DNA from 2 places in the Streptomyces sp. BHT-5-2 genome. Region 2 is predicted to be linked to the other one. Evidence: riboswitches for the same ligand, from Rfam matches in the RefSeq annotation. Region 2 holds a riboswitch; the other holds the start of a gene.
What was found. Region 2 has a riboswitch for cobalamin ahead of K2224_RS25115 (cobalamin biosynthesis protein). Riboswitches for the same ligand answer to the same signal wherever they lie in the genome.
Positions count from the first base shown of each region.

Region 1 (7,528 bases), 570 kb from region 2:
GCGGTCGCCAGCCGGCTGGTCGCGTCCGCCCACCGCTGCTCCGTACGGGCCTGGCCGGCCTCCTGGAGGGCGGTCCGGGCCTGCTCGACGGAGGCCACCGCCTGCTCGGGCACCTTCTGGAGGTCCTGCCAGCACGCCGCGCTGTACCGCCGCCGCAGCTCACTGAGGACCGGGGCGACCTGCTGCGCGCGGGTGGTGATCGCGTCCGCGCGGGTCCGCAGCGACACCAGCCGCTTGTCGATCTCCGCGGCGGTCGCCGGCAGCCGCTCGGCCTCCGACCGGATCGCCCCGGCCCGCCGCTGCGCCTCCTCCGCACGCCGGATGGTCTCCGGTACGCCGTGCTGTGCGGCCCCTTGGTTCAGCTTGGTCAGCTCCGGGCCGAGCGCCGCCAGCCGCGCCGCGAGATCGTCCGCCCGCAGGCCCTGTTCCCGGACCGCGTCCAGTGCGTTGCTCGCCCCCAGCAGCGCCTGCCGGGCCTGCTCCACGGCCGGGGCCACCCGGGCCAGCTGGGTCTCGGCGTTCTGCAGCAGCGGCGCGAGGCTCTGCGCGAACCAGTCCAGCTCGCCGCGAACCCGCTCCAGTTCCTCCCGGGCCCGGGTCAGATCGGCGCGCGCCCGGGCGAGCGCGGCGCCGTCGATGTCGTCCCGGTCAAGATCATGGGAGTCGACCGCGGTGATGTACCCCTGGCTGACCTGGTCGATCCGCCGGCCGAAGCTCTCGTACTCCGCCACGGCCTGCCGGGCCCGCGGGGAGTCGTCGACCGCGGTGATCGTCTCCACCGAGATCCGCAGGTCGCGGTGGGCGGTGTCGAGGTCGTAGAACGCCGCCGCCGCGGCGTCCTTCGCGGCCTGCGCATCGGCCCGCTGGCTCTCCCCGCGCCCGAACCACCGCCGGGTGCCGCCCCCGGCGAACGCCATCGGAGCCACCGCCACCAGCAGCGGCAACGGCAGCAGGGCCAGCCCCACGGCCTCCCGCGCCGCCCGGCCGAGCCGGCTCCCGCGGGCGCGACGGCGGTTCCCTCGCCCGGACTGCATGTGTGTCGCCGTCACATCCCTCTCCCGATCGGATCGCCCCAGGACCGGCTGACATTCTCCCACCCACCCGAACGAACATCCCGGCCGGTGAGTTCTCGTCCCCACCCACCACCCCGAACCGCCCGCCCGCACGCCCACACCGCGCCGTTCCGCCGCTCGGCCCGGGTTTGCAGTCCTGGCCCCAGGGCAAGGTAGTCTGTCGGCTCGGCCAGGGCGCATAGCTCAGCGGTAGAGCGCTGCTCTTACAAAGCAGATGTCACAGGTTCGAATCCTGTTGTGCCCACCACCCGAACCACCCCACCAAAAGGCCCAGGCAACCCCCACCGGGAACCTGGGCCTTTGTCATGCTTTCCGTCCGAGATGGCCTTCCCGTGGCCACGGCCAAGGCCATACGCGCGGGCTGGCTCCCCAGCCTGCCTCTCGAATTCCTCCTGAACCACCACGTAAGCCTGCGAGCAACCGATGGTCAACTACGGCCCGGCATCAGTTGCATGCGAACTGTGATTGGAAGGGGGGTGAAGGTCCTCGCTGATCGTGCAAATCGAAGCCACGGGGTGTGAGTCCCCTGCGAGGAGCTCCAGTTGACCGAGCGGACGGGCGTCGACGCTGGATAGCTGATTGCGTGGCGACCGGCGCCATGGGATCTTGCGATCCGCTAACAAGCGGACGAGTGGGGAGAGTTACGTGGTGAGCACTGAGGCTTCGGCGAGTTGGGACCTCAATCCTGGGGAAACGATCCAGCGTAAGGCGCTGCACGCCAGGTTTGGTGGGCGGACTCAGGGGGGCATCGGGCCGTCCGCCAAGACGCCCAACGTCTTCATCTTCACGGACCCCGTGGCCGGCGAGAAGCACGGGTACTACGACGACTGGATGCCGGACGGCCGCTTCCACTACAGCGGCGAGGGGCAGAAGGGGGACCAAAAGATGGTCTCCGGCAATGCAGCCATAGTCAATCATCGGGAAGAAGGGCGTGCGCTCCGGGTTTTCCAGGGTGCGAGGGGTACGGTCACCTACCGCGGCGAATTCGTTATAGACCAGGAAGAGCCTTGGTGCGAGGCGGATGCCCCAGAGACGAACGGTGGCCCCCTCCGCAAGGTCATCGTTTTCCGGCTGAAGCCAGTGGATGCCAGTCCGCAGAGCCCAGCCACTCGGCTAGGACGCTTGTTGGACAGTGGGCCCAATAAAGTCGACAAACTCCCGATCGAACGGAGTGAGACGGAGCGGACTTTCGTTAACCCGAACCGTGAAGCGTATGTAGCCGAGCGCGCGGAAGGTCGTCTCGTGCGGGGGTTTGCGGACTGGCTGACCAGCAAGGGGTTCGAGTCGCACCGTCATCGGGTCTTTCCTCCGGGGGAGTCCCGGCCATTGTTCACCGACCTCTATTGCGGGGGGCTTGCGCTGCTCATCGAGGCGAAGGGGAGCGTGACGCGGGAGAACGTTCGGATGGCGATAGGGCAGCTGGCGGACTACGGGCGCTTCGTCGATCACTCGACGCGCGCCATATTGCTTCCTTCGAAGCCGCGCGCCGATCTCTTGGCGCTCACGGAAAGCCAAGGAGGGGTAGCCATATGGCCAGAGGGTAGCGGCTATATATGCTCCGATCCGAATGTTCTCCCATAGTCGGGTCAATGCTCCGCACTCCCTCGATTCTCTGCTGTCTGCGTCTTTTCTGTGTTTTGGGTCACCGGAAAACGAAATGAAGTAAGGCGGCCTTGGGTGTATGGGGCTGCGGCGGTCCGGAGGGGCGGTCGCGAGGCGGGACAGACCCTCCGGCTTGCGTCGCGGGTGGCTGGAAGCGGGCGAGTAAGGGCGATTTGGGGGGTTTGGTGTGTGGTGGGGGGCGGGTAGGCTTGAGGGAGACTTGAATGTTCAAGTAAATTGATGGGTGGTTCGTCGGCGGTGGGTGGTGGCCGGCGCGATGGGAGATGGAGGGTTGATGTCTGTTCGGCGGCTCAATCATGCGGTGCTGTACATCCGTGAGGTGGCGCGGTCGGTGGCGTTCTACACCGAGGTGCTGGGGTTCACGGTCGACGTGGAGATTCCGGGGCGGGCGGCCTTCCTGAGCGCGCCCGGTTCGCACAACGACCACGATCTGGGGCTGTTCGCGGTGGGGCCGGACGCGCCCGGGCCGGAGCGCGGCCGGATCGGGCTGTACCACCTGGCCTGGGAGGTCGGGACGCTGGGCGATCTGGCGGCGATCGCGGCGCAGTTGCGGGAGCGGGATGCGCTGGTGGGCACCAGCGATCACCTGGTCTCCAAGTCGCTCTACGCCCGGGACCCGGACGGCAACGAGTTCGAGGTGATGTGGCGGGTGCCGCGGGAGGACTGGCCGGGACCGGATGTGGCGGACCGGCTTCGGCCGCTCGATCTGGCGGCGGCGATGGAGCGCTGGGGCCCGGATCTGTTGACGGGCGCGGCGGCCGGATCGGCCACCTGAGGAGTCGGGCGGCGGGCGTCTCAACGTCACGGATGGCAGGCAGCGGCAGGCGCGGGTCGCGGAATGTGGTGCGGATGAGGCGGTGCGGCCCGTCCCTTCGATGGAGGGGCGGGCCGCGATTCGGTGGGTGGGGGCGGCTATGGGGTGGTGTCGGGTTCGTCGGTGCGCGGGGTTGGGGTGGTGGGCTCGGTGGCTTGGGTGGTCTTGGCGACCTGGGCGACCTCGGTGGGCTCGGTAGTCGGGGTGGGCTCGGCAGGCTCGGTGGTTGATGTGCGGGTGGCCCAGCGTTTTTCGACGCCGCCGAAGCGCCAGTACGCCAGTGCCGCGGCCCACACCACGACGAACAGGCCGACGATGACGAAGCCCACGTTGTCCAGGTCGAGGGCGGAGATCCCCGAGGTCAGCGGGTCGTCGAGGCCGAGCTTGTCGTGCAGGACGGTCACCAGCTCGATGGTGCCGACGAGGAACGCGACCGCGATCGACAGGCCGGTGATGGTGAGGTTGTAGTAGACCTTGCGCACCGGGTTGGCGAACGCCCACTGGTACGCGAAGTTCATGAACGTGCCGTCGAGGGTGTCGAACAGGCTCATCCCGGCGGCGAACAGCAGCGGCAGGCACACGATCGCGTACCAGGGCAGGCCCGCCGCGGCGCCGCTGCCCGCCATCACCATCAGCGTCACCTCGGTCGCGGTGTCGAAGCCGATGCCGAAGAGGAAGCCGAGCGGGAACATCTGCCCCGGGCGGCTGATGGACTTGGTGAGGCGGCCGAGAATCCGGTTCATGAAGCCCCGGGAATCCAGGTGCTGTTCCAGCTCCTGCTCGTCGTACGCGCCCGACCGCATCGCCCGGAAGACCTTCAGGATGCCCACCAGGGCGATCAGGTTGAGGGCGGCGATGAGGTAGAGGAAGGTGCCGGAGACGGTCGTGCCGACCACGCCGAGCGTCTGGTGCGTACGGGAGTTGTCGTCCATCAGCGCGCCGGCGAGCTGGGCGCCGCCCGACACCAGCGCGGCCATCACGACGACCACGCTGGAGTGGCCGAGGGCGAACCAGAAGCCCACCGAGACCGGCCGTTTGCCGTCGGCCATCAGCTTGCGGGTGGTGTTGTCGATCGCCGCGATGTGGTCGGCGTCGAAGGCGTGCCGCATGCCCAGGGTGTATGCGGTGATGCCGAGCCCGGCGCCGAACACCTGGCTGCCGACCGTGTAGTGGCCCGGCACGACCAGGAGGAAGAGCACACCGAAGGCGACGATGTGCAGCGCGGCGATCACGGCCATCAGGCCGGCGGTGCGGACGGTGTCGCGGCGTTGCCAGCGGAACGATCCCGGGGGTCCGGGTATGCCGAGGCGGGGGGTGGGGGTGTTGTGGGGGGAAGGGGAATTGTCCTGCGTGTCAGTGGACAGGGCCATGCGGCCATCACGCTCCAGCACCTCGTGGATCACTTCGTGAGATGCCGTGGCCGGTCTCCTGGCTTACGGGTATCCGCGTCCGCCCCGCCTTCCCGGCCGCAGGCTGCGGTCAGTGGCGCCGTACGCGCACGGGGCGCGCACACGGGGGCGGAAACTCCCCGATCACAGTGGCGAGGGCCGCGCCGGCCTGGGACACGAAGGTCCTGCACCGGTCTTCCCGAACACCACGGCCCGGTCACTGTAGCCGTCATGGCCGGGAACCGGCCATGACGGCCCCGCCCCGGGCGGCCGACCGGAGCGGGGGCGGGCCGAGTTCAGAGCTCCAGGGACGACAGGAAGGCGTGCAGTTCCTGGTCGAAGCGCGGGGTGTTCTCGAGGTTGACCATGTGACCGGCGGCCGGGACGCGTATGCGGCGGGCGCCCGGGACCTGTAGCGCTATGGCGTGCGCGTTGGCCGAAATGTCGGTGGAGTCGAGGTCGCCGTCGAGGACGGCGGTGGGCACCCGTATCTCGCCCAGGCGGTCCGCGGCGCCGACCTCCAGCGGCATACCGGCCCCCAGGCCGTCGGCGTGCACCTCGACATTGGCGGACGCGGAGGCGCGCATCCGCTCCCGGAAGCCCGGGTGCATGGCGGCCGGCGCGCGATACGGCCCGTCCACCCACATCCGCAGGAAGTGCTCCACATAGCGCTCCGCGCCGTCCGCCTCGCCGATCGCGGCGACCTGCTCCCGGATGTGCTCCAGGATGAAGGGGTCGGTGAAGGTGCGGCCGCTGAGCCCGGGCGCGGCCAGGAAGAGGGCGGACACCCGGGACGGGTGGGCGAGCGCGGCGTCCAGCGCGATCCGGGAGCCGTGCGAGAGGCCGACGAGGACGGCCCGGGGTATGTCGAGCGCGTCCAGCAGGGCCACCAGATCGTCGTGGTTGGCCCAGTCGCCGGTCACCGTGGAGGAGAGGCCGTGGCCGCGGGAGTCGTAGCGGACCACCCGCAGGCCGGAGTTGACCAGCCAGGCGAACTGCTCGTCCCACATGTGCTGGTCGAGCATTCCGCCGTGCAGCAGTACCACCGCGGGCCCCGAGCCGGCCGTCTCGTAGAACAGCTCGCCGTCGTCGATCGGTACGGTGCCGTTGTCGATCTCGGACCATGCCTGGAACTCGTGGGTCATTCTGCGGGACCTTCTGTGGGCGTCGGGCGGTCGGTCGGGTGGGCGGGCGCCGCTGGTCGGTGCCCGGTTGCGGGCGATATCGCGGCCTGTGTGGCGTCCAGGGCGGTGGCATCCTGCTTTTCGGGATTGCCGCTTTCCTCCGGGGGAACGCGCGAGCCGTCCGCCAAGTGCCGGAATTCCTCGCCGAGCCGGTCCAGGACCCGCAGCGCCGTGCGGACCTCACCGGTCGACAGGTCGGTCAGCCCGCGGCGGAGTTCCGCCGCCTCGGCGTCCTGTATCCCGCGCATCACCTCCGTGCCCTCGTCGGTGAGCCGGATCAGGGACGAGCGGCGGTGCGCGGGATTGGGGGCCGTCACGACCAGACCCAGCTCCGCCGCGTGATTCACCCAGCGCTGCACCGGCTGTCGGTCCAGGCCCAGTGAGCGCGCCAACTGCGGGACGGTGCGTGGCCCGTGGGCGCGCAGCGCGTCGAGCAGGGCGTGCTCGCCGGCGGTCATGCCGGTGCCTTCGAGCTCGCGCTCCACTGCGCGCACGATCGTCCGGTGCAGCGGCCACAGGCGCCGGATGACGTCGTACAGCAGCTCCTCCGTCGATGCCCTGCCCTCGTCGTCCGCACTCGCATGTCCTCCCCTGGCGCCGTGTCCGGCGGTGTCGCGGCCCCTGGCGTCGCGGCCGTCCGCATCGCCTCCGCCGGAATCGCGTCGACGCGCGTCGCGGCGGTCGGAATGTGCGTCGGTGCCCTCATCGGCACCCCCCTCGATGACACTCATACTGTCATGATGACATCGCTGATGTCGTTTTGGAAGGGGTGTGGAAGCGCAGGCGGAGGCAACGCGCCGCCGCGTGCCGGGGAGTTGGGCGGGGTCAGTCGTCCAGCGGGGGCGGGGCCTCGTCCTCGGTGAAGGAGACGACGAGGTCGGCCCGGGTGCGGGTGGCCGCCACGAGGCGTGCGTTGGCCTCGTCGGAGTTGCGGACGAAATCCTCGGCGTCGACGCGCAGGCGGCCGAACCGCTCATGGCGGTCGATCAGCCGCCGCACCCGCTCCGGGGCGTCCAGCTCCATGAACCAGACCTCGTCGAGCAGTTCGCGGATCCGCGCCCAGGGGTCCGAGTGCAGCAGGAGGTAGTTGCCCTCCGTGATGACGAGTGGGATGTGCGGCGCCACCGGGATGCTGCCGGCGACCGGCTCCTCGATGCGGCGGTCGAAGGTCGGGGCGTAGACGGGCGTGCCGGGTTCGGGGGCGCGCAGACGGGCCAACAGGGCGGCGTAGCCGGCGGGGTCGAAGGTGTCCGGCGCGCCCTTGCGGTCGATACGGCCCAGGCGGCGCAACTCCGCCTCGGCGAGGTGGAAGCCGTCCATCGGGACGAGCGCGGCCTGGCCGGCCAGCGCCGCCGTCAGCCGGACGGCGAGGGTGGACTTCCCGGCGCCCGGCGGTCCGGCGATGCCGAGCAGCCGGCGCCGGCCGGGCGTCGCGGAGGCGGCGAG
Region 1 covers NZ_CP081496.1:6,234,091-6,241,618, reverse strand. Annotated here, with positions in the region: gene K2224_RS27635 (hypothetical protein) at 1-1,049, opposite strand, end outside; tRNA gene K2224_RS27630 (tRNA-Val) at 1,246-1,320, shown strand; gene K2224_RS27625 (restriction endonuclease) at 1,719-2,654, shown strand; gene K2224_RS27620 (VOC family protein) at 2,971-3,471, shown strand; gene K2224_RS27615 (HoxN/HupN/NixA family nickel/cobalt transporter) at 3,609-4,880, opposite strand; cobalamin riboswitch at 4,911-5,124, opposite strand; gene K2224_RS27610 (alpha/beta fold hydrolase) at 5,195-6,043, opposite strand; gene K2224_RS27605 (MarR family winged helix-turn-helix transcriptional regulator) at 6,040-6,813, opposite strand; gene K2224_RS27600 (nucleoside/nucleotide kinase family protein) at 6,908-7,528, opposite strand, start outside.
Region 1: linked by a shared signal. The riboswitch ahead of K2224_RS27615 (HoxN/HupN/NixA family nickel/cobalt transporter) and the one ahead of K2224_RS25115 (cobalamin biosynthesis protein) in region 2 are both predicted to bind cobalamin.

Region 2 (7,528 bases):
ACCCAGTCGCACCCCTCCAGTGTGCGCAGGGCCGCCGGACCCGGCCACCGGACGGCCGGGAGCGGCGGCCGGACCGGCGGCGCCGTGCCGCGCGGGCCGCTACCTGGGGTCGTCGCCGGGCTGGCCGTAGCCGCGCAGCCGTTCGCCGGCGGCGTCGAGCTGGGCGGGCGAGAGCAGGCCGGGGGTGTGGCCGGGCACGGCGGCGGCGAGGAGCCAGACCCGGCACATCCACTCCAGTTGGGCGGTGCGTTCCAGGGCCTGGGCGAGGCTGTCGCCGTAGGCGACGGTGCCGTGGTTCCGCAGCAGCGCGGCGGTGCGGTCGCGGAGCGCTTCGAGCATGTGGGCGGCGAGTTCGTCGCTGCCGTAGAGGGCGTAGGGGGCGACCCGCACGGGGCCGCCGAGTGCGGCGGTCATGTAGTGGACGGGCGGGAGTTCGGGGACGAGGGTGGAGACGGCGGTGGCGTGCGGGGCGTGGGTGTGCACGACGGCGGTGGCCGGGGTGTGGCGGTAGACGGCCAGGTGGAGCGGGAGTTCGCTGGTCGGGCGGAGTCTGCCGACGATCGGGCGGCCTTCGATGTCCACCCCGGTGAGGTCGGCGGGGCCCAGCCGGTCGTAGGGGATGCCGCTGGGGGTGACGAGGATCAGGTCCCTGACGCGGACCGAGACGTTGCCCGAGGTGCCGACGACGAGGCCGTCGGCGGCGGTCCGGCGGGCGGTGGCGACCAGTTCGCGCCAGGCGTCGGCGAGGTGGTCGGGGTGCTCCTTCATGGTGTCCTCCGGTGCGACGCTGCGGGACGTGCGGAAAGGCACGAGGGCGGTGCACGACACCGTATGGGCGGGCCGGGGCACTGTACGCGCCGACACCGGAAGCCCGGTATCCGCCACGTGGGGATGTCCGGTCCACTGCGGGCGATTGGCCGGAGTTCGACCACCTTGCGCCGATCATCCGTTAACGTCGAGTGATCCGCACCTCCTCGCATGGCATCGCCAGGGGGGCACCCATGACCTGTGACCGCTCCGCCCGCCGCATACGGGCGTCCGGCGACGGGGTCCGGCGCGGAGCGGGCCGCGCGCGGTGATCTGCGCAACGGCCCGCCGACAGGACCGCTGGAACGGTACCCCGGCCCAGCACGAGGAAATTGCCGGCGGATGAGGCGGAAGTGGCGGTTGAGGCACCTCCGCGTGAACACTGCGGGGGTGTCATCGCGACGCCCGGCCCAGTTCACTTTCCGTTCACCCGCTGTCCGTACGTTCCCGACGACACTGACCATCGAACGGATTGCCTGGGTGAATGGAACACATCACGCTTCTCATCGGGATCGTGATCGTCACGGCCTTGGTGTTCGACTTTACGAACGGCTTCCACGACACGGCCAACGCAATGGCCACCACCATCTCCACCGGGGCTCTGCGTCCCAAGGTCGCGGTGGCGATGTCGGCGGGACTCAATCTCGTCGGGGCATTCCTCTCCGTGGAGGTGGCGAAGACCATCTCCGGCGGCATCATCGACGAAACCGCCGGCGTCAGACCTGAGGTGATCTTCGCCGGTCTGGTCGGCGCGATCATCTGGAACCTCCTGACCTGGCTCGCCGGTCTCCCCTCCAGCTCGTCCCACGCCCTCTTCGGTGGTCTGATCGGCGCGACCCTGGTGTCCGCGGGCGCCGACGGGGTGCACGGCCAGGCCGTGGTGATGAAGGTCCTGATCCCGGCGGTGGCCGCGCCGTTCGTCGCGGGGCTCGCCGCGATGGCGGCGACCCGGCTCACCTACCGGCTGACCCGCGGCCGCGCCGAGGAGGACACCGCCAAGGGCTACCGCGCCGGGCAGATCGCCTCGGCGGCGCTGGTCTCGCTGGCCCACGGCACCAACGACGCGCAGAAGACGATGGGCGTGATCACCCTCGCGCTGATCACCGGCGGGGTCGTCGCCCCGCACTCCGACCCGCCGCTGTGGGTGATCGCCTCCGCCGGCCTGGCCATCGCGCTCGGCACCTACCTGGGCGGCTGGCGGATCATCCGCACGATGGGCAAGGGCATCACCGACATCCGGCCGCCGCAGGGCTTCGCCGCCCAGACGGGCGCGGCGGCCACCATCCTGGCCTCCTCCCACCTCGGTTTCGCGCTCTCCACCACCCAGGTCTGCTCGGGCGCCGTGATGGGCTCCGGGCTGGGCCGCAAGGGCGGCGTGGTGCGCTGGTCCACAGCCGGACGGATGGTCGTGGCCTGGGGGCTGACGCTGCCGGCCGCCGGCCTGGTCTCCGCGGGGGCCGCGTTCCTCGCCGACCAGGGCACCTGGGGCGTGGCCGCGGTCGCCGTCCTGGCGCTGGCGATCTGCGGCGGCATCTGGGCGGCCTCCCGGCGCAAGCCGGTGGACCACACCAACGTCAACGAGGGTCCGGCGGCGGAGCCGGCCGGGGTCGTCACCACGGCGCTGCAGACCGTCTCCCCTCCCCCTGCGGGCCCGGTCGCCGCGGTGGCCACCGCCCCGGCAGCCGCCGACGCGGACGGCGCGGCCGTTGCCGCCCAGGCCCCCGCCCGGCCCGCGACGGCCACCTCCTGACCGCCGACCGCCCGTTCCAAAGGACCTAAGGACTACGAATGCACATCGACTGGGCAGCTCTCGGCCAGGTCTTCGGCGTCAGCCTCGCGGTGACGGTGGGGATCGTGGGCCTGTTCACCGTCGGGATCGTGGGGACCTCCCGCAAGCCGGCCGCGGACGGCCAGGGAGCGGCCACGGCACCGGCCGCCGGGGCACGCGCCGGGGCGCTGGCGGCCTTCGCGCTGTGCGCGGCGGCGGTGGGGTACGGGATCTATCTGATCGTCGCCGCCTGAGACCGGCGCCGGCGGATCCGGCGGTGGACGGGGCGTTCGGTGGGCGCGGCAGCAGCCGCGGCCGCCGGGCGCCCCGTCCGCGTGTCCGGCCGGGGGCCGGTGCGCCGGCGGCCGCCCTGTGGTCTTGGCCACAGGTCCGGCGGCGGGGCTGCGGAGCAGGTCAAGGGCGAGTTGACGGGCCTTCGCGGACCGTGGTGGACTGCCCGGGCCAATCGGCGACAGCAGAGGAAGTCCGGTGCGAATCCGGCGCGGTCCCGCCACTGTCACCGGGGAGCGCTCCTCCAGCGAGGGCCACGGTCCGTAGTACTCCGTACGGGCGGGAAGGCCGGGGGCGGCGCCGATCCGGGAGCCAGGAGACTCTGGTCGCCGTCGCGTCGAGCCAGGGCGAGGACCCTGAGTGAGGACATATCGCCATGCCCGGCTGCCCGTCGAGAGCCCCGATTCCCGCTGCCGCAGGACCCGTTCACGGACGGCCGGCGGCCTGATCCGATGCGCGGCGAACACGCGGGATATGCGTGCGGCGCGGCCCTCGGCTTCCTCGGTGACCTGATCGCGGCGGACCCGCGGCGCGGCCATCCGGTGGCCGCGTTCGGCCGGGCCGCGAGCGCCGTCGAACGCCGGCTGTGGCGCGACCACCGGGGCCACGGGGCGGTGCACACCGTGCTGTGCGCGGGCGGCGCGGCCGCCGGCGCCGCACTGCTGGAGCGCGCCCTGAGACACCGTCCGGGCGCCCGTACGGCGCTGACCGCGGCCGCGGTGTGGGCCGTACTGGGCGGCACCTCGCTGGGCCGGGAGGCGCGCGCCGTGGGCGGGGCGCTGGCCGTCGGCGATCTGGAGGTGGCGCGGGAGCGGCTGCCGCATCTGTGCGGGCGCGATCCGCAGGCGCTGGACGGGCCGCAGATGGCCCGCGCGGTGGTGGAGTCGGTCGCCGAGAACACCTCGGACGCCGTGGTGGGCGCCCTGGTGTGGGGCGCGCTGGGCGGGGTGCCCGGTCTGGTGGCGTTCCGCGCGGTCAACACCCTGGACGCGATGGTCGGTCACCGGTCGCCGCGCTACCGGCGGTTCGGCTGGGCGGCGGCCCGTCTCGACGACGTGGCCGGCTGGCCGGGCGCGCGGCTGACCGCGGCGCTGGCGGTGCTGGTGGGCCCGGACCGGCGCGGTGCGCTGCGGGCCTGGCGGGCGGACGGTGCGGCGCACCCGAGCCCCAACGCGGGCCCGGTGGAGGCGTCGTTCGCGGGCGCGCTGGGCGTCCGGCTGGGCGGCACCCTGGCGTACGGCGGGCGGGTGGAACACCGGCCGGTGCTCAACGGCGGGGCGCGGCCACCGGCGGTGGCCGACATCGAGCGGGCGGTGCGGCTGTCCCGGCGGGTGGGTCTGCTGGCGCTGGGCGTCACGGTGGCCGGCCGGCTGGCGGCGGGCGCGCTGCGGCGCGGGAACGGGAAGGGGACGCGGTGAGCGGGCAGGGGAAGGCGGCCGGGACGGCCGTGGGCGGCGGGCTGTTGGTGGCCGGGACGACATCCGACGCGGGCAAGAGCGTGGTGACCGCCGGCATCTGCCGCTGGCTGGTCCGGCAGGGCATCTCGGTGGCGCCCTTCAAGGCGCAGAACATGTCGCTGAACTCGTTCGTGACCCGGGAGGGCGCGGAGATCGGCCGGGCGCAGGCGATGCAGGCGGCCGCGGCGCGGATCGAGCCGACCGCCCTGATGAACCCGGTGCTGCTCAAGCCGGGCAGCGACCGCAGCAGCCAGGTGGTGCTGCTGGGGAAGCCGGTGGGCGAGCTGAGTGCGCGCGGCTACCACGCCGGCCGGCAGGAGCAGTTGCTGGGCACCGTGACGGACTGCCTGGCGGAGTTGCGCCGTACCCACGACGCGGTGATCTGCGAGGGCGCCGGCAGCCCGGCCGAGATCAACCTGCGGCGCACCGACATCGTCAACATGGGCATCGCCCGGGCGGCGCGGATCCCGGTCGTGGTGGTCGGCGACATCGACCGCGGCGGGGTCTTCGCGTCGTTCTTCGGCACCACCGCGCTGCTGTCGGCCGAGGACCAGGAGCTGGTCGCCGGCTACCTCGTCAACAAGTTCCGCGGCGATGTGACGCTGCTGGAACCGGGCCTTGCGATGCTGCGCGGGCTCACCGGGCGGGCCACGTACGGCGTCCTGCCGTACACGCACGGGCTGGGCATCGACGAGGAGGACGGACTGAGGGTGTCGCTGCGCGGCGCGGTCCGCGAGTCGGTGGTGGCGCCGCCGGCCGGCGAGGACGTCCTGCGCGTGGCGGTCTGCGCGGTGCCGCTGATGTCCAACTTCACCGACGTGGACGCGCTGGCGGCCGAACCGGGCGTGGTGGTGCGGTTCGTGGACCGGCCGGAGGAGCTGGCCGACGCGGACCTGGTGGTGCTGCCGGGGACCCGCGGCACGGTCCGCGCGCTGGCCTGGCTGCGCGAGCGCGGGCTGGCGGACGCGGTGGTCCGGCGGGCCGCGGAGGGCCGTCCGGTGCTGGGCATCTGCGGCGGGTTCCAGATGCTCGGCGAACGCATCGAGGACGAGGTCGAGTCGCGGGCGGGCACGGTGGACGGGCTGGGGCTGCTGCCGGTCCGGGTGCGGTTCGCCCGCGAGAAGTGCCTCGCGAGGCCGGTGGGCCGGGCGCTCGGCGAGCGGGTGGAGGGATACGAGATCCACCACGGCGTCGCCGAAGTGGCCGGGGGCGACGAGGCGTTCATCTCTGATGACCAAGGAAACAGCTTGGACGGGTGCCGGGTGGGGGCCGTGTGGGGCACGCACTGGCACGGCTCCCTGGAGAGCGACGGGTTCCGGCGGGCGTTCCTGCGGGCGGTGGCCCGGGCGGCCGGCCGCCGGTTCGTGCCGGCGCCGGACACCCGCTTCGGCGCGCTGCGCGAGGAGCAACTGGACCGGCTGGGCGATCTGATCGAGGAGCACGCGGACACCAAGGCGCTGCTGCGGCTGATCGAGGAGGGGGTGCCGGAGGGGCTGCCGTTCGTTCCTCCGGGGGCGCCGTGAGGGCCAACGTGCCGCACGGCGCACACAGTTCGACCGGCAACGGACGCAAGCCACTTGAGGGAGTGATCACCACATGAGCACCCGGTATCCGTTCACCGCCGTCGTCGGCATGGACGACCTGCGGCTGGCGCTGCTGCTGAACGCCGTCAGCCCGGCGGTCGGCGGTGTCCTGGTCCGTGGCGAGAAGGGCACCGCCAAGAGCACCGCCGTGCGCGCCCTGGCGGATCTCGTGCCCGAGGTGCCGGTGGTGGCGGGCTGCCGCTTCAGCTGCGACCCGCTCTCCCCCGATCCGCAGTGCCCGGACGGTCGGCACGACGCCGGCCCCGCCGAGTCCCGGCCGGCCCGCATGGTCGAGCTTCCGGTGGGCGCGTCCGAGGACCGCCTCGTCGGCGCGCTCGACATCGAGCGAGCACTCGCCGAGGGGGTGAAGGCGTTCGAGCCGGGACTGCTCGCGGCCGCCCACCGAGGCATCCTCTACGTGGACGAAGTCAACCTGCTCCACGACCACTTGGTCGACGTCCTCCTGGACGCCGCCGCCATGGGTGCCTCCTACGTGGAGCGCGAAGGCGTCTCCGTGCGGCACGCGGCCCGTTTCCTGCTCGTCGGGACGATGAACCCCGAAGAGGGCGAGCTGCGGCCGCAGTTGCTGGACCGCTTCGGGCTGACCGTGGAGGTCGCGGCGTCCCGGGACCCGGAGCAGCGGGTGGAGGTGGTCCGCCGCCGGCTGGCGTACGACGACGACCCGGCGGGCTTCGCGGCGCGCTGGGCGACGCAGGAGCAGGAGCTGCGCGAACGGATCGCGCGGGCCCGGGAGTTGCTGCCGTCGGTGGCGCTCGGCGACTCGGCACTGCGGCAGATCGCGGCGACCTGTGCGGCGTTCGAGGTGGACGGGATGCGGGCGGACATCGTGATGGCCCGCACCGCGACCGCGCTGGCGGCCTGGGCCGGACGGACCGAGGTGCTCCCGGAGGACGTCCGGCAGGCGGCGCTGCTGGCGCTGCCGCACCGGCGCCGGCGGGCCCCGTTCGACGCGCCCGGGCTCGACGAGGACAAGCTCGACCAGGTGCTGGAGGAGTCCGGCGGGCAGGACCCGGACGGCGACGACGATCCGGAGCCGGAGGGCCCGGACGGCGGTCCCGACGGTCCGGACGGCGGCCCCGACGGCGGGCCCGGTGGGCTGCCGCCGCAGGACGGCGGGCCCTTGGAGCAGCCGGGGGACGCGCCGCGCCCCGAGGTGCCGCGGCAGCAGGAGCCGGAGCGCCCGGCGCGGCCCGAGGAGCCCGAGCGGGAGCCGGCGGGCGAGCCGGCCGCATCCGGTCCCGGCCCGGAGCAGGCCGCGGTGGGCGCCGCCGAGCCGTTCCGGACCCGGCGGCTGGACGTGCCGGGACTGGGCGAGGGCGCGGACGGACGGCGGTCCCGGGCCCGGACCGCGCACGGCCGGACGACCGGGGCGCGGCGGCCCCACGGGGCCCTGGGCAAGCTGCACTTGGCTGCGACCGTGCAGGCCGCGGCGCCGCACCAGGGGGCCCGCGGGCGGCGCGGCCCGGGGCTGGTGCTGCGCCGGGACGATCTGCGGGAGGCGGTGCGCGAGGGGCGCGAGGGCAACCTCGTGCTGTTCGTGGTGGACGCGTCCGGGTCGATGGCGGCGCGGAGGCGGATGGGCGCCGTCAAGGGGGCGGTGC
Region 2 covers NZ_CP081496.1:5,661,323-5,668,850, forward strand. Annotated here, with positions in the region: gene K2224_RS25095 (alpha/beta hydrolase) at 1-12, opposite strand, end outside; gene K2224_RS25100 (class II aldolase/adducin family protein) at 100-768, opposite strand; gene K2224_RS25105 (inorganic phosphate transporter) at 1,292-2,557, shown strand; gene K2224_RS25110 (hypothetical protein) at 2,596-2,829, shown strand; cobalamin riboswitch at 3,053-3,189, shown strand; gene K2224_RS25115 (cobalamin biosynthesis protein) at 3,319-4,284, shown strand; gene K2224_RS25120 (cobyric acid synthase) at 4,281-5,846, shown strand; gene K2224_RS25125 (putative cobaltochelatase) at 5,920-7,528, shown strand, end outside.